DNA from 2 places in the Sinomonas sp. T428B genome. Region 2 is predicted to be linked to the other one. Evidence: predicted binding sites of a transcription regulator. Region 2 holds the regulator's gene; the other holds the start of a gene.

Region 1 (11,895 bases), 950 kb from region 2:
CGCGGCGGCCCAGGGCGCATCCGCGGCGAGGACCGCGCTCACGGTGAGCCATCGCTCGACGCCGGGCGGGGGCTCGGGCGCGGCGAGCACCTCCTCAGGGAGCGGGGCCGTGGCCTCGTGCCCGGGAGCGAGGACGCAGAGTGGGAGCAGGCCCGAGGCGACCTCGACGCCGTCGTCCTCGCAGCGCCAGCGGAAGGCCAGGTGCTCGGTCGTGCCGTGCGTGAGGCGCGAGCGCACCCCGATCCCCTCCTCCCCCACGGCGATGCGCACGGGCTCGAAGGTCTTGGCGAGCTCGACGAGGCCGGGCGAGGGCGTGCGGTCCGGGAAGACGAGGCCGTCGGCGATGAAATTGCCGTCATGCAGCTCCTCGCCGAAGTCCCCGCCGTAGGCGAAGAACTCGGCCCCCTCGCCCGGCCCTCCCGCGGCCCGCTGCGGGATGCCGTGGTCGATCCACTCCCAGACGAACCCGCCCGCGAGCCGCGGGTACCGCTCGAAGAGCGCCCCGTACTCGGCCAGGCCCCCCGGCCCGTTGCCCATCGCGTGGGCGTACTCGCAGAGCACGAACGGAAGGGCTCGGCGGTGCGCGTCGTGCGCGGCGGAGGCCGCGGGGGGCTCCTCTCCGCGGCCGATGAGCTCGGTCTCGGCGTGGTCGGCGTACATGCGCGAGTAGACGTCGGTGTAGGGGCTGTCCCAGTCGCCCTCGTAGTGGATGAACCGCTCGGGATCGCGCTCGCGCACCCACGCGGCCATGGCCTCGAGGTTCTCCCCGCGCCCCGACTCGTTCCCGAGCGACCAGCCGATGACGCTCGGGTGGTTCTTGTCCCGCTCGAGCGTGCGCCGCATGCGGTCCAGGAGCGCGTCGCGCCAGTGGGGCTCGGCGCTCGGGTTGCGGCGCCAGCCGACGCGCTCGAAGCCGTGCGTCTCGAGGTCGCACTCGTCGAGCACCCAGAGCCCGTACTCGTCGCACAGCGCGAGGAAGCGGGCGTCCGGGGGGTAGTGGCTCGTGCGGACGGCGTTGATGTTGTGCCGCTTCATGAGCTCGATGTCCGCCCGCATGGTCGCCTCGTCGAGCGTGCGGCCCGTGAGGGGATGCCACTCGTGGCGGTTGACTCCGCGGATCGCGAGCGGCGCGCCGTTGACCGTGAGCGTCGCGTCCTCGATCGCGACGGTCCGGAACCCGATCGCCACGCGCACGGTCTCGGCCGGCGTCGAGACGGTGCCGCGGTAGAGCCGCGGGACCTCGGCGCTCCACGGCTCCGCCCCCGGAACGTCGACGGGCTCGTTGGCGGGCACATCGAGCCCGAGCTCGGGTACGCGCACGACGGCGCCGCGCGGCGCCTCGACGAGCAGGCGCCCCGCGCGCGCGTCGGCGTCGTAGCCGGCGTGCACGAAGAGGTCGTCGATCCCGCCGTCGGGCCGGTGCACGAGGGCCACCGAGCGGAAGATGCCCGAGACCCACCACATGTCCTGGTCCTCGAGGTATGAGCCGGCCGACCACTGGTGGACACGGACGGCGAGGACGTTTCCCCCGGCTGCGAGGGCACTGGTCGCGTCGAACTCGTGGGTGAGGCGGGAGCCCTTCGCCTCGCCGAGGCGCACCCCGTTGAGGAAGGCCTCGAAGGCCGAGTCGACGCCCTCGAAGCGCAGGAGCCACCGGCCGCTCCGTGGTTCCGCCGGGAGGGTGAACGTCCGCCGATACTCCCCCGTGGGGTTCTCGTCCGGGACGTCGGGCGGGTCGATGGGGAACGGGTAGGCGACGTTCGTGTAGCCGGGCCGGCTGTAGGCCGGGGGCCCGGGGACGCCCTCGAGCTGCCAGCAGTGCGGGACGCGGACGCGGTCCCAGGCCGAGTCGTCGAAGGCCTCCGCCTCGAAGCCCGGCGTCCCCTCCGCGGTGGGCGAGCAGCGGAAGGCCCACTCGCCGTCGAGCGTCACCACGGGGGCGTCGGAGTCGATGTGGGCCCGGGGAGGCAGGGCGCCGCGGTGCGGCGTCTCGTCGGCGAACCAGGTCACGGGGAACCTTTCGACGGCGTTCACATGCGCGGCTCAGCCTAGTCGGAAAGCGGTTGCCGGTCGAGGGGGCGCGTCGAATCAGCGCCCGGCGAGCAGGCTCCGGCTCCCGGGCCGGAACAGCGTGCGGGTCTTCGGGTCGATGAAGATGAGGTACAGCGCGAACAGCAGGGCCAGGAGCGCCGCGGTGTTGCGCGCAAGCGCGAGGGCGAGCTGGTTGTCCCCCTCCTGGAGGTAGGGGAAGACGTCGAGCTGGTCCGAGATGCCGTAGACCATGAAGAACGAGACCACGAAGTACAGCACCTTGACCTGCCAGTCCTGGCGGATCCCGGTCGCCGCGAAGAGCGGGATGAGCCACACGATGTACCAGGCCTGGATCATCGGCGCGAGGAGGACGACGGCGGCGAACGCGAGCGTCATGCGGCGCACGAGCCTGTCGTGCGAGCCGCGCAGCAGGAGCCATCCCACGAGCGCGAGCGAGATGGCCCGCCCGATGGCGAACACGGCCTTGTCCAGCTCGAGCCAGCCGAGGCCGAGGGACGCCCCGATCGAGGCGACCATCATGCCGACCATGCCGACGGGGGCGTACCAGATCCACACCGAGCCGGGAGCCGCGAGCCCGTTGATCCAGCCGAATCCGAAGCCGTTCGGCAGGCTCAGCGCGTACAGCAGTCCGACCGAGAGGCCCGCTGTGAGCGCGAGGTAGAGCGCCTTCCTGGGCCACGAGGCGTTCCTGCCCGCCCACATGAGGGCGACGAACGGCAGCAGGAGGGCTGTAATCGGCTTGACGGAGACGGAGAGCGTCACGAGGGCGATTCCGACCAGCGGCCGGCGCACGGCCACGAAGTACACGCCCGCGACCGCGAGGCCGATCATGAGCGCGTCGTTGTGCACGGCCGCGATGAAATTGGTCAGGAAGAGCGGGTTGGCGACCGTGAGCCAGAGCGCGCGATGCGGGTTGACGCCGTGCAGCTGGGCGAGCCTCGGGACGTAGACGGCCACGAGCGCGATGCCGACGAGCGCCGCGACCCGGAAGAGGAGCACGCTGGCCTCCGGCTGGACGTTCGTGGCCCACACGACGAACTGCTCGATCCACAGGAACAGCTGCCCGTACGGCGTGGGCGCCTCGCTCCACATCTTGTCGGCGCCGAGCTGGTAGTAGTTCGAGAGCGTCGAGATCCCGTCGCGGTACGGGTTGAACCCCTCGACCATGAGCCTGCCCTGGCCGATGTAGGAGTAGACGTCACGGCTGAAGAGCGGGACGGAGAACAGCATCGGAGCGCCCCACAGCACGAGGGCCTTGAGGGTGGCGGCCCGCGCCTGCGGCCCCCACTCGTTGACCTTCTGACCGAGCCGGAGCCACGAGCGGACGAGGAGCATCCCGCCGATGGCGAGCAGGACGATGCTGAGGATGACTCCCGCGACCTCGGTGCGCATCCAGATGAAGAGCGCGTACCTGCGCAGCTCGGACGCGGGGGCGAGCCAGCCGACTCCGAAGGAGCCCACGAGCATGGCCACGGATCCGATGAAGCCCGCCAGGAGGGGGCCTCGCGGGTCCTCCATCTCCGGGCCCTCTGCGTCCGCACCCGGTCGGCTGGCGTGGTGCGAGGGAAGAGTCATCGGTCGCGTCCATTTCGTCGTGAGGCCACTTCAGGGCAGGCCCCACCGCGGTACAGGCGCAGGGCTCGGCGGTGCGTCCATGGTAGCACCGGGCTGGCGGACGACGGCGGTGGGCCGGCGACGTGACGGTACGCTGGGCGGGTGCCCATCACCAATGAACGAATCGTGTGGATCGACTGCGAGATGACCGGCCTGGACATCGCGAAGGACGCGCTCATCGAGGTCGCCGTCCTCGTGACGGACTCGGAGCTGAATGTCCTCGGCGAGGGGGTCGACGTCGTCATCCGGCCGAGCCAGGAGGCGCTCGCGGGCATGGACGACTTCGTCCGCGAGATGCACACGGCCTCGGGCCTTCTGGACGAGCTGCCCGACGGCGTGACGCTCGGCCAGGCGCAATCCCGTGTCATGGAGTACATCCGCCAGTGGGTGCCCGAGCCGCGCAGGGCCCAGCTCGGGGGCAACTCCGTCGGGACGGACCGCATGTTCCTCGCCCGGGACATGCCCGAGGTCGTCGCTCATCTGCACTACCGCGTGATCGACGTCTCGACCATCAAGGAGCTCGCGCGCCGCTGGTACCCCCGCGCCTACTTCCAGGCGCCGGCGAAGACGGGCGGCCACCGCGCCCTCGGGGACATCCGCGACTCGATCGACGAGCTGCGCTACTACCGCCAGGCCGTGTTCGTGCCGGCGCCGGGCCCGGACTCGGCGACCGCGCAGGCCATCGCCCAGGGCATCGTGGGCGGCGATGCCGCTCCGGCCCCGGCCGGCTGACGGCTGCCGGAGAAAATTTCCGCGCTCAGGGCTGATTTTGGTCATGAGCACCCCTCAAGAGCAGGTATGCTTGATGTCGTTGCTTCGGCGGGGCAGAACGCCCCGATGGAGTCACCACGGTGGGTATAGCTCAGTTGGCAGAGCGTCTGGTTGTGGTCCAGAAGGTCGCGGGTTCAAGCCCCGTTACTCACCCCGATTGGCCGGGTTTCGTCCCGGTCGCCTCGAGGCCGCCAGGGACATCCCGGCGGCCTCCGGCGTTTCCAGCGCAGACCTGCTGCCAGCACAGAAGGAGCTTCAGCCGTGACCGTCCATCCTGTCGTCATCTGGGGCGAGCCCGTCCTGCACCGGCGGGCCGCCGAGGTCACCGAGTTCGACGACGCCCTGCGCACCCTCATCGCCGACATGCATGAGACGAACGATGCCGCGCACGGCGTGGGCCTCGCGGCCCCCCAGATCGGGGTGGGCCTGAGGGTCTTCGTGTACAAGTTCAGCAACGACGACGGCGTGCCCCCGCGCGGCGTCGTCGTCAACCCGCGCCTGACCCTCTCCAAGATCTCCGGGGCGGCCCCCGACCCCGAGGAGGACGAGGAGGGCTGCCTCTCGTTCCCCGGCGAGGGCTTCCCGCTCCAGCGCGCCGACTGGGCCAAGGTCGAGGGCTTCGACGGCGACGGCAACCCCGTGGAGTTCGTCGCGACCGGCTGGTTCGCGAGGGTCATGCAGCACGAGTATGACCATCTCGACGGGAAGCTCTATGTGGACCGGCTCGTCGACCGGTACGCGAAGAAGGCCAAGCGGGCCGTCCGCAAGCAGGGCTGGGGCGTGCCGGGCCTGAGCTGGATGCCCGGGGTCGATCCGGACCCGTTCGGCCACGGCGACGACGACCACGACCGGCACGAGCACGCGCACCACACGCCATGAACGGCGAAGGGCGGCCTGAACGGCGAAGGGCGCCGCACATCGCGTGCGGCGCCCTTCGGCGTCGTCTGCCAGTCTCCTGCCCTGCCGGGCCTACTGCTCCCGGGTGACCCTGAGCAGGTCCTCGTCGGCGATCCTCTGCAGCTCCTCGAGCTGGGCGACCCGCTCGGGGCTCACGTCCCCGGTGGCGAGGCCGGCCCTCGCATGCTCGACGAGCAGCTTGGCCTGCTTCGCGTTGGCCCTGGCGACATCGAGCGCGTGCTCGAGGGTGCTCTCATGCTCCGTAGCTTCCATGGGTGCATCTTGCCCCGGCCGGGCCGGCGAATCCAGACACCGCGCGGAGTTTTGCCCCCGAGCGGTGCCTGGAATCCGGTGCTAGCGCGCCGCGGCGAGGCTCAGGTCGGCCGCGACCTGCACGGGGAACGACGGCGGGTTGACCCCGGCCATCTCCTCGAGCACGCGGACCACCTGGCAGCTGTAGCCGAACTCGTTGTCGTACCAGACGTAGAGGACGAGGTTCTTGCCGCTCGCGATCGTGGCCAGGCCGTCGACGATGCCCGCGCGGCGGGAGCCGACGAAGTCCGTCGAGACGACCTCGGGGGAGTCGATGTAGTCGATCTGCTTGCGCAGGTCCGAGTGCAGCGACATCTCGCGCAGGTAGGCGTTGACCTCCTCCTTCGTCGTCTCCTCGGCGAGGTTGAGGTTCAGGACCGCCATGGACACGTCCGGGGTGGGGACGCGGATCGCGTTGCCGGTGAGCTTGCCGGCGAGCTCCGGGAGGGCCTTCGCGACGGCCTTGGCCGCGCCGGTCTCCGTGATGACCATGTTCAGGCCCGCGGCGCGGCCGCGGCGGTCGCCCTTGTGGAAGTTGTCGATGAGGTTCTGGTCGTTCGTGAACGAGTGCACCGTCTCGACATGGCCGTGCACGACGCCGTACTTGTCGTTGACGGCCTTGAGCACCGGGGTGATCGCGTTGGTCGTGCAGGACGCCGCCGTCACGATCCGGTCGCCGGCCTCGATCGAGGCGTGGTTGATGCCGTGGACGATGTTCTTGAGGCTGCCCTTGCCGGGGGCGGTGAGCAGCACGCGGGCCACGCCCTTGCTCTGCAGGTGCTGGGACAGGCCCTCCTCGTCGCGCCACTTGCCCGTGTTGTCGACGACGATCGCGTCGTTGATGCCGTACTGCGTGTAGTCGACAGTGGCCGGGCTGTCCGAGTAGATGACCTTGATGAGGGTGCCGTTGGCGAGGATCGTGCTGTTCTCCTCGTCGACGGTGATCGTGCCCTCGAAGGCGCCGTGGACGGAGTCGCGGCGCAGGAGGCTCGCGCGCTTGACGAGGTCCTTGTCGGAGCCCTTGCGCACGACGATCGCGCGGAGGCGCAGGCCGTGGCCGCCGCCCGCGTGCTCGATGAGGATGCGCGCCACGAGGCGGCCGATGCGGCCGAAGCCGTAGAGCACGACGTCGGTGCTCTGGCGCGGGTCGGCGCCGCGCTTGCCCACGATCTCGGCGAGCTCCTCGCGGAGGAAGTCCGCGAGGGGGCGGCCGGCGCCCTCGGCGCGGTACTTCTCGTTGAGCCGGGCGATGTCGACCGACGCGGCGCCCAGCTCGAGCGGCTCGAGGGCCTTGAGGATGGGGAGGGTCTCGTCGAGGCTCAGCTCCTCGCGCTCGATCTGGCGCGCCCAGCGGTGGGCCTTGAGCAGGCCGACGACAGACTGGTTGATGAGGCTGCGGCCGTGGACCGAGGTCACCACATTGTTCTCGCGGTACAGCCGGCCGATGATCGGGATCATCTCCTCCGCCGCTGCCTCGCGTCCGATCCAGGTGCCGAGTGCGGATTCCGCCGTTGTGCTCACACAGGTGCCTTTCTCTGCGTCTCGCGCGCACGCCGTCGTGCGCATGCCCGCCGACGGGTGGCCGGACGGGCATGAATAGGGCCGGTCCTGCGATCGCAGAGCCCGGCCCATGGAGAACTTCTACGTTCGCTTTCAAGCGTACAGGCCGCCCCGCCGCACGCGGCCGCTCAGGCCTGTGAAGTCACTCACAGGGCTCACTGTGGTCGCGGCCGTGCTGTGAAGAGCGGGGACGAGGACAGGCCGACCTGTGAGCCGGGTTCTGTCTCCGCGCCGGGTTGCCCTGACGCGGGAGGCGATCATCCATCTAGGACCGCCGTTGCCGGCGGCCTCAAGCGGCCTACCCGGGCGCTCGGGCGGGCAGCCCTCGAACGCGCCCTGTCTGGCCTTGCTCCGGGTGGGGTTTACCGAGCCTCCCCGGTCACCCGGGGAGCTGGTGGTCTCTTACACCGCCGTTTCACCCTTGCCGGCGGCCGCATCCTGCGACGCGGCTGCCGGCGGTCTGTTCTCTGTGGCACTGGCCTGCGGGTTACCCCGAGTGGGCGTTACCCACCACCCTGCCCTGCGGAGCCCGGACTTTCCTCGCGGCCCTCCCGAAGGAGGCGCCCCGCGATCGCCCAGTCGACCTGTCCTCGTTGCGTTTAAAGTCTACCGTCCCGCCCGCTGCCGGCCGCGCCGGACGGCGTCACGGCATCGGTAGGATGCTCGGGTGCTGATCCTGCTTCCGCCCTCCGAGGGCAAGACCCCCGCGCCCGCGGGCCCCGCCGTCGACCTCGCGTCCCTGAGCTTCCCGGACCTCGAGGTCGCGCGGAAGGAGGTCATGGAGGCCCTCGCCGACGCGAGCGGCCGCGAGGACGCCCTCGCCGTGCTCAAGGTGGGCGCCTCGCTCGCGCACGACGTCGAGCGGAACCTCCGGCTGCACGCCGAACCGGCGGCGCCGGCGCACCGCGTGTACTCGGGGGTGCTGTACGAGGCGCTGGGCTATGCGGGGCTCACACCCGCCCAGCGTGCGAAGGCCGACGCGTGGATCGTCGTGGTCTCGGCGCTGTGGGGCGCCGTCGGGTTCGCCGACCCCGTGCCCGCGTACCGCCTGTCGATGTCGACGGCGCTGCCGGGCCTCGGGCGTCTGGCCTCGTTCTGGAAGCCCCGCCTCGCCGAGGCGCTCGCGGGGCGCGCCGCCCAGGGCCTCGTCGTCGACTGCCGCTCGAGCACGTACGCCGCGGCCTACGCTCCCCCGCCCTCGACGACGGTGACGGTGGACGTGTTCACGGAGCGCGACGGGAAGCGCAGCGTCGTGAGCCACTTCGCGAAGCACCACCGCGGCGAGTTCGTCCGCCACCTGCTCACGCGCCGGGGGACGGAACCCTCGACCCCCGAGGCGCTGCTCGCCGCCGCCCGCGAGGGGTGGACGGCCGAGCTGCGCCAGGGCACGGCCCGCCGGCCGCACTCGCTCGCCCTCGTCCTGGAGGGCTGACCCCCAGGTCCGGGGCTCAGCTCCACTCGGGCGAGCGGACGAGGATGCAGCCGGAGTCGGGGCAGAAGACGATGTCGTCCTCGGCCGCGCCCCTGATCGAGGAGAGGTCGCCGGGGCTCAAGGCCATGCCGGAACCCTCGGACGTGCCGTGGAAGAGCCGCGCCGCGCCGACGCCGCGCTTCGCGAGGGTCTTCTCGTAGACCGCGAGGAGCGCCGGGTCGACGCCCGCGGCGAATTCCGCCCGCTCGGCCGCGACGGACGCGCGCTCCGCGGCGGCCTCGGCGAGGGCTGCGTCGAGCTCCGATCGGAGGGCCGCATGCGCGGCCTCGGCCTCGGCAAGCCGCCCCGCGGCCTCGGCCTGCGCGGCGCGGAGGGCGTCGAGCCGCTCGAGCACCTCGAGCTCGGCGTCCTCGAGGTCGCTGCGGCGCGACGTGAGCGAGGAGATGTCCTTCTGGAGGGCCTCGAGGTCCTTCGAGAGCCCGCCGGCGTAGAGCCGCTCCTCGTCCTTCGCGATCTTCGCGGAGACCTGGGCCACCTGGTCCTCGGCGGCGGTGAGCTCGCGCTTCGCCGCCGCGACGGCGCCGTCGGCCGCCTTCGCCGCGGCCGCGGCCTGGTCCCTGGCCGCGGTGGTCGGCGCGATGCGCGGATCGCCCTCGAGCGCCCTGCGCCGGACGTCGAGGGCGTGCAGCCGCGCGTCGAGCGCCTGGAGGCCGAGGAGCTTGAGCTGTTCGGCGGCGGGGGCCTTGGGCATGGTTCCTCCTGCGGGTCGCCCCGATGCGGTCAGGGCCTCGTGTGCTGCGACTCTATCCCTCGCCCGGCGTGAGGATGAAGTCCCACGGATCGGTGTTGACCGTCGAGACCCGGACGTCGAGCTCGTGCCCCTGGTCGCGCAGCACGTTGTCGAGGGCCGCCGCCGCCGCCGGGAGCCAGAGCCACTCGCTCGCGAAGTGGCTCACGTCCAGGAGGTAGGGGCGGCCGTCCGGGGCGGCCTCCCGGGCCTCGGAGGCCGGATGGTGGCGGAGGTCGGCGGTGACGTAGACGTCGGCCTCGGCCGCACGGACAGCGTCGAAGAGGCCGTCCCCCGCTCCGCCGCACACGGCGACGCGCCGCACGAGGCCGTCGCGGTCCCCCGCGACGCGCACCCCGCCGGCAACGGTGGGCAGGATGCCGAAGAGGCGGCCGGCGAGGTCGGAGAGGCTCGTGAGCTCGGGGAGGTCGCCGACGCGGCCGATGCCCTCCTCGGGGAGGCCGTTGGCGGCCGGCGTCAGGGGCTGGACATCCTCGAGCCCGAGCGCGTCGGCGAGGACGTCGGAGACGCCACCCACCGCGCTGTCGCCGTTCGTGTGCACGGTGAGCAGGGCGGTGCCCGTCTCGATGAGCCGGTGCACGGCCCGGCCCTTCGGGGTGTTGGCGGCGACGGTGTTGACGCCGCGCAGGAGCAGTGGGTGGTGGGTGATGAGCAGGTCCGCCTCCCATGTCGCGGCCTCCTCGATGACCTCGAGGACCGGGTCCACGGCGAAGAGGATCTTCGACACCTTCTGGGAGGGGCGGCCGGTCACGAGCCCGACGGCGTCCCAGCCCTCGGCGAGGGACTCGGGCCAGAGCTCCTCGACGGCGATGAGGATGTCGGCAAGCGTGGGAGAGGCAGGAGAGCCGGACGCCCCGGTGGAATCGCCGGAATCGACGGAGCCGGCCTTGCGCTCAGGCTCGGCAGGGGTCGAAGGCTGCTGCGTCTCGGGGCCGGTCTGCTCTGACACCAGGGGCGGTCCTCTCTCGGGAATCTTCCGCGGGCTGCGGACATTGTAGGCAGCATGAAGACCTTCATCCTGGGCGGGGGCTGCTTCTGGTGCCTCGATGCCGTGTACCAGAAGACCAAGGGCGTGAGCGCAGTCCTCTCCGGCTACATCGGCGGGCACATGCCCAACCCGGACTACTACAGCGTGTGCAGCGGCATGACGGGTCACGCGGAGGTCGTTGCGGTCACCTTCGACGAGGCCGTGATCCCCGAGGAAATCGTTCTCGACATGTTCTTCGCGATCCACGATCCGACGACGCCCAACCGGCAGGGCTACGACGTGGGGACTCAGTACCGCTCCTCGATGTTCTACGTCACCGACGAGGAGAAGATGCTCTTCGAGGACGCCATCGAGCGGAACCAGCCCCTGTGGAGCGCGCCGATCGTGACCGAGGTGACCCGGGCGAGCACGTTCTACCCCGCAGAGGAGTTCCACCAGGACTACTACGGGAAGAATCCCGACGCCGGGTACTGCCACGTGATCATCAACCCCAAGCTCGCCAAGGCCCGGAAATATTACTCGGAATGGCTCGTGCCCTAGAAAGCGGAAGTCGGCCCTGACTAGGCTGAACGCGCAGCCGGCCGCCCGGCGCCCTATCCATGCCCACCTCCCGAAAGCAAGGTCCCATGGCACGCATTTACGACGACGTCACGCAGCTGGTCGGCAACACGCCGCTGGTCCGCCTCAACCGGCTCACCGAGGGCCTCGAGGCGCAGGTCGCCGTCAAGCTCGAGTTCTACAACCCGGCGAACAGCGTCAAGGACCGCATCGGCGTCGCGATCATCGAGGCGGCAGAGAAGGCGGGCGCGCTCAAGCCCGGCGGGACGATCGTCGAAGGCACCTCCGGCAACACGGGCATCGCCCTGGCCATGGTGGGCGCCGCGAAGGGCTACAAGGTCATCCTGACCATGCCCGAGACCATGTCCACCGAGCGCCGCGTGCTCCTGCGCGCCTTCGGGGCCGAGATCGTGCTGACCCCGGGCTCCGAGGGCATGCGCGGCGCCGTCGAGAAGGCCCAGGAGATCGTCGCCAACACGGAGAACTCGATCTGGGCCCAGCAGTTCGCGAACCCGGCCAACCCCGAGGTCCACCGCGCCACGACGGCCGAGGAGGTCTGGAAGGACACCGACGGCGAGGTCGACATCTTCGTCAGCGGCATCGGCACCGGCGGGACCATCACCGGCGTCGGCCAGGTCCTCAAGGAGCGCAAGCCGGAAGTCCAGGTCGTAGCGATCGAGCCGAAGGACTCCCCCATCCTCAACGGCGGCGCCCCCGGCCCGCACAAGATCCAGGGCATCGGCGCGAACTTCGTGCCGGAGGTCCTCGACACGAACGTCTACGACGAGGTCCTCGACGCGACGCTCGAGGACTCCGTGGCCACCGCCCGCGCTCTCGCGACGCAGGAGGGCATCCTCGCGGGCATCTCCTCGGGCGCCATCGTGTGGGGCGCGCTCGAGCTCG
Region 2 (11,895 bases):
CTGCGCCGCGCCTGGCTCTTCGGCGAGGAGGCCGTGGGCCTCGAGCGGCACACGATGCTCGGCGACGGCTCCTCGACCGCGCTCCTGACCCCGGACGGGACGCTGTGCTGGATGACCCACCCGCTGCCGGACTCGGGCTCGCTCTTCGCCCACCTGCTCGGCGGCGAGCCAGCGGGGCACTTCACGGTGGGGCCTGCAGCCGAGTCACGGCTCCTGGGCCAGCGCTACGTGGACGGGACCATGGTCGTCGAGACACGCTGGGCGGACCTCACGGCCACGGACTACCTCGAGCCCTCGCCCGAGGGGATCACCCAGCTCGTGCGCGTCCTGACGGGGCCCGGGCGGGCGCGGATCGTGTTCGCGCCCCGGCCGGACTACGCGGGCGCGCCGTTCGGGATCGAGGCCCGCGGCGAGTTCCTGCACGTCGTCGGCACGTCCGAGCCCGTCGTCCTGCACGCCCCCGGCCTGCGCTTCGCCATCGCGAGCGACGGCCGGCACGCGACGGCGACGGCGGAGGCGGACCTCTCCGGCGGCCCGCTCGTCCTCACGCTGCGCTGCGGCGACCCCGATCCCGCGGAGCCGGACCCGGCCCACGAGCCCCTGCGCCGCGCCGCCGTCGTGCGCGCCGCCCGCGAGTGGGTCGCCTCGCTCGAGCTGCCGGCAGTCAAGCCCTCGCTCGTGGCCCGCTCGGCGCTGACCCTCCGGCACCTCGTGCACGAGCCGACCGGCGCCGTCCTCGCCGCGCCGACGACCTCGCTGCCCGAGGGCATCGGCGGCACGCGCAACTGGGACTACCGGTACTGCTGGCTCCGCGACGCGTCGCTCACCGTGCGGGCCCTCGTGGATCTCGGCTCGACCGCCGAGGCCGACGGCTTCCTCGATTGGCTCGGCCGGATCCTCGCCGCGGCGGCGGGACCCGAGTGGCTGCACCCCCTCTACTCGGTCACCGGGGCGCAGCTGGCCACCGAGGCCACAGTCGAGCACCTGCCCGGCTACGCGGGCTCCCGGCCCGTCCGGGTCGGCAACGCCGCGGACCACCAGGTCCAGCTCGACGTCTTCGGGCCCGTCGCCGAGCTCATCGACGCGCTGTCGGAGCGCACCGGCGAGCTGCCCGAGTCCCACTGGGACCTCCTGTGCCAGCTGGCGGCGGCCGTCGAGGCCCGCTGGCACGAGCCGGACCACGGCATCTGGGAGGCCCGCATGGCACCGCGGCACCACGTCTACTCCAAGGTCCAGTGCTGGGTCACGCTCGACCGCGCCCTCACCGTCGCCCGCCGCCACGGGCGCGAGCCGGGCCGGGGCTGGGAGCCGCTCGCCGCCGTCGTGCGCGAGGAGGTGCTGCGGCGCGGCTGGCACGAGGGCTCGGCGTCCTACACGGTCGCGTACGGCAGCCCCGACCTCGACGCCGCCGTGCTGCACGTGGGCCTGTCCGGGATGCTCGATCCGCTCGACCCGCGCTTCCTCGCGACGGTCGCGGCCGTGGAGCGCGAGCTGCGCGTCGGGCCGACGGTGTTCCGGTACACGTACGACGACGGCCTGCCGGGCCTCGAGGGCGGCTTCCACCTGTGCACGTCCTGGCTCATCGAGGCGTACCTCGCGGTCGGGCGGCGGGAGGACGCCGAGGAGCTCTTCGCGCGGCTCGCCGCGCTCATGGGCCCGACAGGCCTCCTGCCCGAGGAGTACGACCCGGCCACCGAGACGCACCTGGGCAACCACCCGCAGGCGTACTCGCACCTGGGCTTCATCCGCTGCGCCCGGCTGCTGGGAGCCTATGCGGCATCGCAGCACGCTGGAAGGACCCCGGAATAATGGCGTGTTGCGATGCGGGGCTGGGAGGGACAGCCCCGCTCAGTCGGAGAAGACCGTCTGCGGCGGCGTCGGGTGGACGTGCTGGACGATCTCGGCCGCGACGTCACGGAGCTTGACGTTCCGGTTGTTCGATGCCCGCTTCAGGACGTCGAAGGCCTCCTCGGTCGAGCAGCCGCTGCGCGCCATGACCACCCCGATGGCCATGTCGATCACGGTCCGGTTGAGCATGGCCTTCGCGCGGTTCTCCGCGCGGTCCCGCTCGTCGGCGTAGCGCACGGCGAGGTTGAGGGCCCACGAGCTCTCGTTGCGGAGCCTGCCGATCGTGGCGAGGAGCTCGCGGCGCCCCGCAGGGCGGGTCGGGACCTCGCCGAGGATCGCGAGGCCCGCACGGGCGTCCCTCCCCGCCCGGGCCGGTACCACGAGGAGGCCGTGGCCGTCCTGGGCCGCCCAGCCCTCGGGGGCGGGGTGCGCATGGGACGTCGCAGAGGCGTCGAGGACCCTCACGAGGTGGGGGTCCTTGCGCGCGAGCCGATCCTGGAGGGAGGCCTCGAGCGCGTCGCTGCTCGCGGCCGTGAGCGCCGGCCGATTCCTGCGCTGGAGGACGATCCCGCAGTGGTACGTCCCGTAGCGCGCGAGCCGCGCCTGCGTCCGGTCGGCGAGAGCCGCCAGGAGCGGGGGGAGGTCAGGGGTGGCCAGCAGCAGATGGATCAGCTCATGCGCGGCCGGATGGTCCGCTGGCCGGGCAGCCATGGTCTCGCTCCTTCGGGCAGGGCCCGGCATACGCCGAGGCCTCGGTTGGACCGTGCCCGATTCTTGAGCGGTGGGTACGTCGTTTCGCGATGCAAAACGCTTGTACTGCGGTTCATCTTCGTCGGCGGCGGGGAGCGGGTCAAATCGATTCCATGGAAAGTTCCGGTCTGTGGCGGCGGAGGCGGGTTCCCGCCATCAGTTCCCGCGGACGGGCCCCGTGCTGGCCCGGACGACGAGGCGGGGCTCGACGTCGACGTCGTGCTCCGGATCCCGCCCCTCGAGGAGTGCCCAGAGCCGGGTCCAGGCCTGCTCGCCGAGATGCGTATGGGGGACGGAGGCCGTGCTGAGGGCGGGGGAGGTGTAGCGGGCGAAGGGGATGTCGTCGAACCCGGTCACGGAGAGCTGCCCGGGCACCTCGACGCCCTCCTCGTGCAGCGCGGCGAGGAGGCCCATCGCGACGAGGTCGTTGAAGCACACGGCCGCGGTCGCGCCGGAGGCGAGGACCGCCGCGGCGGCGGAGTGCCCGTCCTCGAACATCGCGCCGCAGGGGATCCCGACGACCTCCGCGCCCTCGACAGGGTGCAGGGGCCGGCCCAGCCCCTCGCGCCGGGCCTTGTCGCCGTGGCTCGCCGGTGGGCCCGCGACGTAGGCGATCCGCCGGTGCCCGAGGTCATGGAGGTGGTCGACGATGCTCCGGATCCCGGTCGCGTAGTCGACCGAGAGGACCGGGATGCCGGGCACGTTCGAGGTCCGGTTCACGAGGACCGCCGGGGCGAGCTCGGGCAGGAGCGCCTCGAGCTGGTCGGCGTCCATGCGCGGCGCGACGAGGACGAGCGCGTCGCAGCGCCGCCGCGCCTCGCGCGCGAGGATGACCTCCTCGGCGTGGTTCTCGACGGAGTCCGCGACGAGCACGCGGTAGCCGTCCCGCGCCGCGGCGCGCGAGAGCCCGCGCAGGGTCTCCTGGAACATGGGGTTCGCGAGGTCCGGGACGACGATCGCGACCGTCTGGGTCCGCCCGATCGCGAGGCTGCGGGCCACGGTGTTGGGGGAGTAGTTGAGCTTGGCCGCGGCGGCGCGCACCCGCTCGCCGATCGCCGGGTCCACCGTCGAGAGCCCGTTCATGACCCGGGAGACCGTCGCTCGGGAGACCCCGGCCTCCGCCGCGACGTGGGCGATGGTCACGCGCCCCGCGGCGCGGGTGCTCATGCGGGCCATCGGTCCTCCGTGATCGTGCCTGCGCACAGGATAGCAACCGGTTACGCATTGCCTGCAGGGACGTCCTTACCCGGTGTTACGGCGTGTTGCGATGCGGCGTTTGCCCTGCGGGCCGGGGCCGGGCTATGGTCCAACGCATGATCAAGCGTTGGTATGCGTATTTTGCGTTGGCTCTGGAGGGCCAAGCGTAGCGTTTCGCGTACCGACTCCAGAGCCAACAGGGCAGGGACCTCACGGTCCTTGCCCTTTGCCATTCCAGCGGCAGGCTCTGGTCCCTCGAGGGCCTGTCACAGCAAGGACAGGAACCCCATGAATCCCCAGGCCACCAGCATCCAGAGCACCGGCAGCATCCAGGCCGCCGCCCCCTCCGCCTCCGCGACCGGCAACCTCCGCGTCGCCGAGTTCACCGCCCTGCCCACCCCGGGTGAGCTCCTCGCCGAGCTCCCGCTCACCGCGGCGGCCGGGCAGACCGTCACCCGGGGCCGCGACGAGGTCCGCGCCATCATGGACGGCCTGGACGACCGCCTCCTAGTCATCGTCGGCCCGTGCTCGATCCACGACCCCGAGGCTGGCCTCGACTACGCCCGCCGGCTCGCCGCCGTCGCCCGCGGCCTGCGCGAGGACGTGCTCGTCGTCATGCGCACCTACTTCGAGAAGCCGCGCACCACCGTGGGCTGGAAGGGCCTCATCAACGACCCCCACCTCGACGGCAGCCACGACATCGCCGGCGGGCTGCGCGCCGCGCGCGAGTTCCTCCTCGGCGTGCTCGGCCTCGGCCTGCCCACCGCGACCGAGTTCCTCGAGCCGATCAGCCCGCAGTACACCGCGGACGCGATCGCGTGGGGCGCGATCGGCGCGCGGACCTCGGAGAGCCAGATCCACCGCCAGCTCGTCTCGGGCCTGTCGATGCCCGTGGGCTTCAAGAACGGCACCGACGGCGGGCTCCAGGTCGCGCTCGACGCGTGCGGGGCCGCCGCCGCGCCGCAGGCCTTCCTCGGGATCGACGACGACGGTCGGGCCGCCCTCGTCTCGACCGCCGGCAACCCGGACACGCACGTGATCCTGCGCGGCGGCTCGGACGGGCCGAACTACGGCGCCGAGCACGTCGCCCAGGCGTCCGCGAAGCTCGCCGGCAAGGGGCTCAACCCGCGGCTCATCGTCGACGCGAGCCACGCCAACTCGGGCAAGGACCACCACCGGCAGGCCGAGGTCGCGCTCGAGATCGGCGCGCAGCTCGCCGCCGGCGGGGAGGCTGCGGAGGCCGTGGCCGGCGTCATGCTCGAGAGCTTCCTCGTGGGCGGGGCGCAGCCGCTCGACGTCGCGGACCACGCGGCCGGGCGCACCCAGCTCGTGTATGGGCAGAGCGTGACCGACAAGTGCATGGACTGGGAGGTCACCGAGGAGGTCCTGGGCCAGCTCGCAGAGGCCGTCCAGGCCAGGCGCGTTCACAAGAACCACTCCAGCCACTAGAGTTCTTTGTATGACTGCGATGGGCGACTTCTCTTCCTCGCGCTTTCTCACTGTGGCCGAGGTGGCGGAGGTGATGCGTGTCTCGAAGATGACCGTATACCGCCTCGTCCACGCGGGGGAGATGCCGGCGGTGCGCTTCGGGCGCTCCTACCGGGTCCCCGAGGCAGCCGTCGAGCAGTACCTGCGCAGCGCCGTCGTCGAGGGCCGGAGCGAGACCGCCTGACGCGTGCGGTATTCTGTTCAGGATCGTTTTACGTCACGTCACCAGCAGTTGGTTGAAAGCCGCCTGAGCGCGCGCCCGGCCAGCGGCGCGGGGCACCAACTGTAAGGAACTTACTGTGGGTTCGGTTATCAAGAAGCGCCGCAAGCGCATGGCCAAGAAGAAGCACCGCAAGCTGCTTCGCAAGACTCGTCACCAGCGCCGCAACAAGAAGTAGGCGCCCGGCCTCGACGAGGCCTGTGACGCGAGGCCCGTCCCTCCGACGAGGGGCGGGCCTCGCCGCATTAACGCGAGGTGGGGGCCTGCGTCGCCGACGTGGGGGCCTGTGCCGCCGACGTGGGGGCGTGGGAACGCCGAGGTGCGGCTAGCCGCGGATGCGCGCGAAGCCCTTCCACAGGCCGTACGCGACGCCGCCGAGGGTCGCGAGCTTGAGTCCCAGGGTCGCCGCGCGCCTCCCCGAGCGGAAGTCGTAGACCGGCCAGTTGTGCGTCCGCGCATGGGCGCGCAGCCGCACGTCGGGGTTGATCGCCACGGGATGGCCCACGAGGGACAGCAGCGGGATGTCGTTGTGGGAGTCCGAGTACGCCCAGCAGTTCCGCAGGTCGAGCCCCTCGCGCTTGGCGAGCTCCGCGACCGCGACGGCCTTGGCGGGCCCGTGCAGCATCTCCCCGACGAGCCGCCCGGTGTAGGCGCCCCCCTCGATCTCGCCGACGGTCCCCAGCGCTCCGGTGAGCCCGAGCCGCTCCGCGATGACCGAGGCGATCTCGATGGGCGTCGCCGTCACGAGCCACACCCGGCGGCCCACGCGCAGGTGCTGCTCGGCGAGGGCCCGGGTCCCGGGCCAGATGCGGGACTCGATGAACTCGTCGTACACCTCATTGCCCAGCGTGCGGACGTCCTCGCTCATGATCCCCGTCGCGAGCGTGAGCGCGGCTGCCTGGATGGCATGCACGTCCCCGAGGTTCTCCCCGCGGAAGATGAACGCGGCGTGCTTCCACGCGAAGCCGAGCGCGTCGCGGAGCCGGAACGCGCCGCGGGCGTACATCGTGCGGCCCACGTGGAACAGGCTCGCGCCCTTCATGAGGGTGTTGTCGACGTCGAAGAAGGCCGCCTCAGCGGGCCGCTCGGGCCGTGCGGGGCGTGCGCGGACCCGGGCCTTCTTCTCGTCAGGCATGCCACGAGTCTAGCGAGGACGCCGGCGGGCGCCCGGATTCCCGGCCCGGCCGCGGCGGCGGCGCGCTACCGTATGGGCGCGCTACCGTATGGGGGTGCACACGCCGGAGATAGTCCTCGTCACCAAGAACCAGTGCCACCTGTGCGAGGCGGCGCGCGACGTCGTCGCCCGCGTCGCCGCCGACGCCGGGCTCGGGTGGTCGGAACAGAGCATCGACGACGACGCCGAGCTGCACCGCCGCTTCGCCGAGGAGGTCCCGGTCGTCCTCGTCGACGGCGTCCAGCGGGACTTCTGGACGATCAACGAGGCCCGCCTCCGCAGGATCGTCGCGGCGGCCCGCGAGGGTTGAACGTCGGCGGCTCAGGTTTTTGCGCCCGCTGCGGCCCAGTCCTAGAGTGAATCAGGCCGCCGGGGCGGCACAGGCCGAGGGAGGACTCACGTGACTGGACAGGGCAGGACGCCGGGGGAGTCCCCTGCCGGCAAGGGCCTGCCGCCCGCCGTCGTGGCCCGCCTCACCGTGTACCTGCGAGCCCTCAACGGCTTCATTGCCGACGGCGTCGAGCGCGTCTCCTCGGACGCCCTCGCCGAGGCGTCGGGCGTGAGCTCGGCGACCCTGCGCAAGGACCTGTCCCAGCTCGGCTCCTACGGCACGCGCGGCGTCGGCTACGAGGTCGAGAACCTCCAGCAGCACCTGTCCGTGGCGCTCGGGCTCACGCGGGACTGGCGTGTGGCCATCGTCGGCGCCGGAAACCTCGGCCGGGCGCTCGCCCGGTATGGCGGGTTCGGCACGCGCGGCTTCGACGTCGTCGCCCTGCTCGACACGGACCCGCAGATCATCGGCAACGAGGTCGGCTGGCTGCGCGTCGCGGACGCGGCGAACCTCGAGGCCATCTTCCGGCGCACCCGCACCAACATGGCCGTCCTCGCGCTCCCCGCCTCGGTGGCCCAGGCCGTCTGCGACCGGGTCGTGGCCGCGGGCGTGCGCAGCATCCTCAGCTTCGCCCCGACCATCCTCCAGGTCCCCGAGGGCGTGACCCTGCGCAAGGTTGACATGGCCACCGAGCTGCAGATCCTCGCCTACCACGCCCAGCGCGGGGAGTCAGGCGGGCAGAGCGGCGAGCCCGCCTCGGGGAGCGACGTCAGCGCATGAAGCCGACGCCGAGGCGTGCGGCCCTGCGGGCCGCGAAATAGGCGTTGGCCGTCGGCATCCAGGCCGCGACGACCGAGGCGACGAAGCACGCCGAGGCCACGTAGCTCGGCACGTACGCGAGGACCGGGCCCGTGTAGACCATCTCGAGGGGAATGCCCAGCGTGACGAGCAGCGCGAGGGAGCCGGCGATGGACAGCAGCCCGAGGCACGCGAACACGGTCGAGACGATGCGCACCCAGTTCATGCCGGTCCGGATGCCCAGGCCCAGGAGGACGTAGATGCCTGCCTGGAACAGGGCCGAGATCCACATGCCCGGGACCAGGAAGGCCGTGATCTGCTCGATGAGGCCGGGCGGGAGGGCCTCGCCCGAGATGGCCGACGCCTGGGAGAAGATCTCCCGCATGTAGACGAGCACCTCCTCGAGGATCAGCGGCACGGCGATGAGCGGCAGGATGCCCGTGGCGATCATGAGCCAGAACGAGACAGAGACGCTCACCGGCCGCTGGATCCCGAAGGAGGGCATGCCGGGGAACGTGCCGCTGGGCAGCTGGCTCGGCCACGGGCCCTGGTAGGCGTCCGACGGCGCGTGGGCGCCTGCCTGCTGCGGCTCCTGACCCTGCGGGTAGCCCGGGCCCTGAGGATAGGCGCCGGCCTGGGGATTGTGCTGCGTCATGTGTCACTCTCCCTGATCTGGTGGTTGATTCACTGTCCGTACGGGTTGCCGAGACTGGGGCCTCGCGGCGTGTAGGGGCCGGTGAAGCCGTCCTGGCCCGCCAGGAATGCCGTGACCGGCGGGCGGAACAGGAGAACGATCGTCGTGATCGCGAGGGCGATCGTGATGAGGGCGAAGATGCTGCCCCCCACGATGCTTCCGAGGGTCAGGCACAGGAACACCGTGCCGAGGGTGCGGGCCCAGCGGCGGCCCTTGCGCAGGAACACGGCGCAGAGCACGAGCACCGCCGCGTTGACGATCGCGCAGGCGAGCACGAACCACACGAAGGCGTCCATCGCGCTGCGCAGCTGCTCGAACGTCACGCCTGTGGCCGCGCCGCCGGCCTGCTCGAAGACCGAGCGCAGCTCGTCGTCGGGAAGGTTGAGCAGCATGGCCGACGTGACGGCGGAGATGACGACCTCGGCCACGGCCGTGAGGATGAACATCAGCGACGCTGTCCGGACAGCGCTCTGCGATGCGGCCGCGGACGGTGCGCTGCCGAACTGGCCGTAGCCTGTCTTGCCGTATGCGGGCGGCTGCTGGCCGTAGCCGCCGAAGGGGGGCGGCTGCTGCCCGGGTTGCGCGTACTGCGGCGGCTGCTGGCCGGGCTGGCCGTACTGAGGCGGCTGCTGCCCGGGCTGCCCATACTGAGGCGGCTGCTGCCCGTACTGCCCGTACCGCGGCGGCTGCTGCCCCTGCTGCGGCGGCTGGGGCGCGTACTGCCCGTACCGCGGTGCGGGCCGGCCGCCCTGCTCGTGGCCATTGGCACCCTGGGCCCCGTTCGCGCCGTTGCCCTTCGGCTCGTCCGCGCCCTCGTCGCGGCCGGGCCCGCCGCTGCCGCCAGGTGAGGAGTCGTGCGTCATCCGGTCAGGCCCGTCCCGCCACGCGCTGGAACCACGCCTGCGAGTTGGGCACCCACATGAGCACGGTGGCGACCGCGGCGACGACGAAGCCGAAGAAGTTCGCCCCGCCGTCGCCGCCCAGAGCAAGGAGGGACAGCAGAAGCGAGACGCCGGTGAGGACCGTCAGCGCGAGGCGCGCCCACTGCTTGCCCTCCTTCATCCTCAGGGCGAGGATGACCTGCGCCGCCGCGAGGACGATGCCGAGCAGGACGAGCACGAGCAGGATCGCGCCGAAGCCGCCCATCGCCGCGGTGAGCGCGATGCCGGCCAGGAAGCCGAAGAGGCCGAAGACCACGCCGAGGGCACCGCTGATGAGCCAGATCCAGTACGAGACCTTCAGTTCGGTGGGCAGGCCCTCCACCCTGAACATGCCTGAGAAGCCGCCGGCCGGCATGACGTCCTGGAACGAGCGCGGCCTGTCGGCCGGCATCTGGAACGGGCTGCCCGCCTGCGCGGCGGCGGGCTCACCGTAGGGCTGCTGCCCGTATGACGGCGGTTGGTTGCCGTAGGGCGGCTGGCCGTACGACGGCGGCTGGTTGCCGTAGGGCGGCTGGCCGTACGACGGCGGCTGGTAGCCGTAGGGCGGCTGGTCACCGGAGGGTTGGCCGCCAGAGGGCCCGGCGCCGTACGGCTCCTGGCCGTACGGGCTCTTCTGCGGCTGGCCGTAGGGGCTCTCATACGGGTTGGGCCGGGGCTTGCCGTCGGGGTCCTGCGGACCCGGCTGCTCATTAGGGGTGCTCATGCCGTCACTGTATCCGCGCGGCGGCATGCCGACTAGGTCCGAGGGACGCCCGTGGCCCCGCCCCGGCGAGGGCCGGGACGGGGCTGCCGGAACGGGGCTGCAGGGCCGGGATGGACCGGCCAGGCAGGGAGGATCAGGCCTGCGGCGCGATGAACGCGAGGTCGAGGGAGATGACGACCTTGTCCGAGACGAGCACGCCGCCGGTCTCGAGGACGGCGTTCCACGTGAGGCCGAACTCCTTGCGGGAGATCGTGGTCTCGCCGGAGAGGCCTGCGCGCGTGTTGCCGAAGGGGTCGAGGGCCGTGCCGTTGAACTCGGTCTCGATCGTGACCTGACGGGTCACGCCCTTGATCGTGAGGTCGCCAGTGACGTCGAAGTCGTCGCCGTTGGCCTCGATCGACGTGGACGTGAAGGTGATCTCGGGGAACTGCTCGACGTCGAAGAAGTCGGCGCCCTTGACGTGTGCATCCCGGTTCGCGTCGCCCGAGTCGAAGGACGCCGTCTTGATGACCGCGGTGGCACGGGTGCCGACGCCGTCTCCGACCTCCACGGTCCCGGAGACATCGGTGAAGCGGCCGCGGACCTTGCTGATGCCCGCATGGCGGACGGTGAAGGCAACCTCGCTGTGCGAGGGGTCGAGGGTCCAGGTGCCGGTGGTGAGTTCGGGGGCGATGGTCGTCATGGCAATCTCCTTTTGATTGAAGCATCAACTAACTGATGACTCCATAGAATCATGCATATGCATCTATCGCAAGGCCCTGTGGCCGACGTCACTCAGGCAACTCCCGGGTGGACGTGCTACTTCTACAATTCGTAGAACCAACACGGCCCGGTCTGCCGCGATTTCGCCGCTGCCCGGTACCTTTGAGAAACTGGATGTCATGCCCTCCTCAACCGTCCATCTGCTGCGCCACGGCGAGGTGTTCAACCCTGCCGGCGTGCTGTACGGCCGGCTCCCGGACTTCCACCTGTCCGAGCTCGGCCTGCGCATGGCCGAGTGCCTCGCCGAGCACTTCGCGCAGCAGGCGCACGACGGCGCGCGGTTCGCCTACATCGCGGCCTCGCCCCTCACGCGGGCCCAGGAGACGGCGGCCCCGACCGCCGCGGCGCTCGGGCTGACGGTGGAGACCGAGCCGCGCATCATCGAGGCCGAGAACCACTTCGAGGGGCTCAGGGTCAGCCGGCTCGAGCTCATCAAGCCGAAGCACTGGCGCTACTTCGCCAACCCCCTGCGGCCCTCGTGGGGCGAGTCCTACGAGGCCCAGGCCGCGCGCGTCCTCGAGGCCGCGGCGGATGCCGCGCGCATCGCCGTCGAGCGCGGGGGAGACGGCGCGCAGGCGATCCTCGTCGCCCACCAGCTGCCCATCTGGGCCGCGCGGCTCAAGGCCGAGGGCCGCCGCCTCGCCCACGATCCGCGCCGGCGCGAGTGCACCCTGACCTCCGTGACGAGCCTCGACATCGACGCCGCGACCGGCGCCGTGACGGCCGTGCGCTACGCGGAGCCGGCGGCCTGGCTCCTGCCCGGCGCCGCCACGACCCCCGGCGCCTGAGACGCGAGAGAGCAGAGCATGACCCAGCACGATCCCGCCCCCGGAACCAGCCGCGGCCTCTCCCGCAGGCGGCTGCTGGCTGCCGCCGGCGCGGTCACGGCCGCAGGCCTCGCGGCGGTCCTCTCCGGCTGCGCCGCCGAGGACCCGCTCGCCGCGCAGGCCCGCGCCGGCGACAACAAGAACTACGTCGCCGGGGACGGA

What was found. The regulator Rex, encoded in region 2, represses fermentation and respiration genes when NADH is low (regulators of the CRP and FNR family bind a similar motif). The targets are predictions, from matches to a motif close to CTTGTGAANNNNTTCACAAG.
Region 1: a site for Rex is predicted at 7,340-7,359, ahead of ACUYMY_RS10160 (glyceraldehyde-3-phosphate dehydrogenase). Genes of this name have one in related genera too.

Annotation. Positions count from the first base shown of each region.
Region 1 is NZ_JBRAZR010000001.1:2,207,629-2,219,523, forward strand. Features, by position in the region: gene ACUYMY_RS10130 (glycoside hydrolase family 2 TIM barrel-domain containing protein) at 1-2,010, opposite strand, end outside; gene mptB (polyprenol phosphomannose-dependent alpha 1,6 mannosyltransferase MptB) at 2,089-3,570, opposite strand; gene orn (oligoribonuclease) at 3,769-4,398, shown strand; tRNA gene ACUYMY_RS10145 (tRNA-His) at 4,518-4,590, shown strand; gene def (peptide deformylase) at 4,699-5,316, shown strand; gene ACUYMY_RS10155 (hypothetical protein) at 5,407-5,607, opposite strand; gene ACUYMY_RS10160 (glyceraldehyde-3-phosphate dehydrogenase) at 5,689-7,167, opposite strand; RNA gene rnpB (RNase P RNA component class A) at 7,400-7,793, opposite strand; gene ACUYMY_RS10170 (YaaA family protein) at 7,874-8,638, shown strand; gene ACUYMY_RS10175 (zinc ribbon domain-containing protein) at 8,655-9,389, opposite strand; gene ACUYMY_RS10180 (Nif3-like dinuclear metal center hexameric protein) at 9,442-10,395, opposite strand; gene msrA (peptide-methionine (S)-S-oxide reductase MsrA) at 10,450-10,974, shown strand; gene cysK (cysteine synthase A) at 11,061-11,895, shown strand, end outside.
Region 2 is NZ_JBRAZR010000001.1:3,154,881-3,166,775, reverse strand. Features, by position in the region: gene ACUYMY_RS14645 (trehalase-like domain-containing protein) at 1-1,809, shown strand, start outside; gene ACUYMY_RS14640 (ANTAR domain-containing protein) at 1,849-2,559, opposite strand; gene ACUYMY_RS14635 (LacI family DNA-binding transcriptional regulator) at 2,755-3,774, opposite strand; gene ACUYMY_RS14630 (3-deoxy-7-phosphoheptulonate synthase) at 4,084-5,244, shown strand; gene ACUYMY_RS14625 (helix-turn-helix domain-containing protein) at 5,255-5,467, shown strand; gene ACUYMY_RS14620 (30S ribosomal protein bS22) at 5,583-5,681, shown strand; gene ACUYMY_RS14615 (HAD family hydrolase) at 5,829-6,638, opposite strand; gene ACUYMY_RS14610 (glutaredoxin family protein) at 6,733-6,987, shown strand; gene ACUYMY_RS14605 (redox-sensing transcriptional repressor Rex) at 7,078-7,788, shown strand; gene ACUYMY_RS14600 (hypothetical protein) at 7,778-8,461, opposite strand; gene ACUYMY_RS14595 (hypothetical protein) at 8,491-9,363, opposite strand; gene ACUYMY_RS14590 (hypothetical protein) at 9,368-10,144, opposite strand; gene ACUYMY_RS14585 (YceI family protein) at 10,278-10,826, opposite strand; gene ACUYMY_RS14580 (histidine phosphatase family protein) at 11,026-11,694, shown strand; gene ACUYMY_RS14575 (TlpA family protein disulfide reductase) at 11,713-11,895, shown strand, end outside.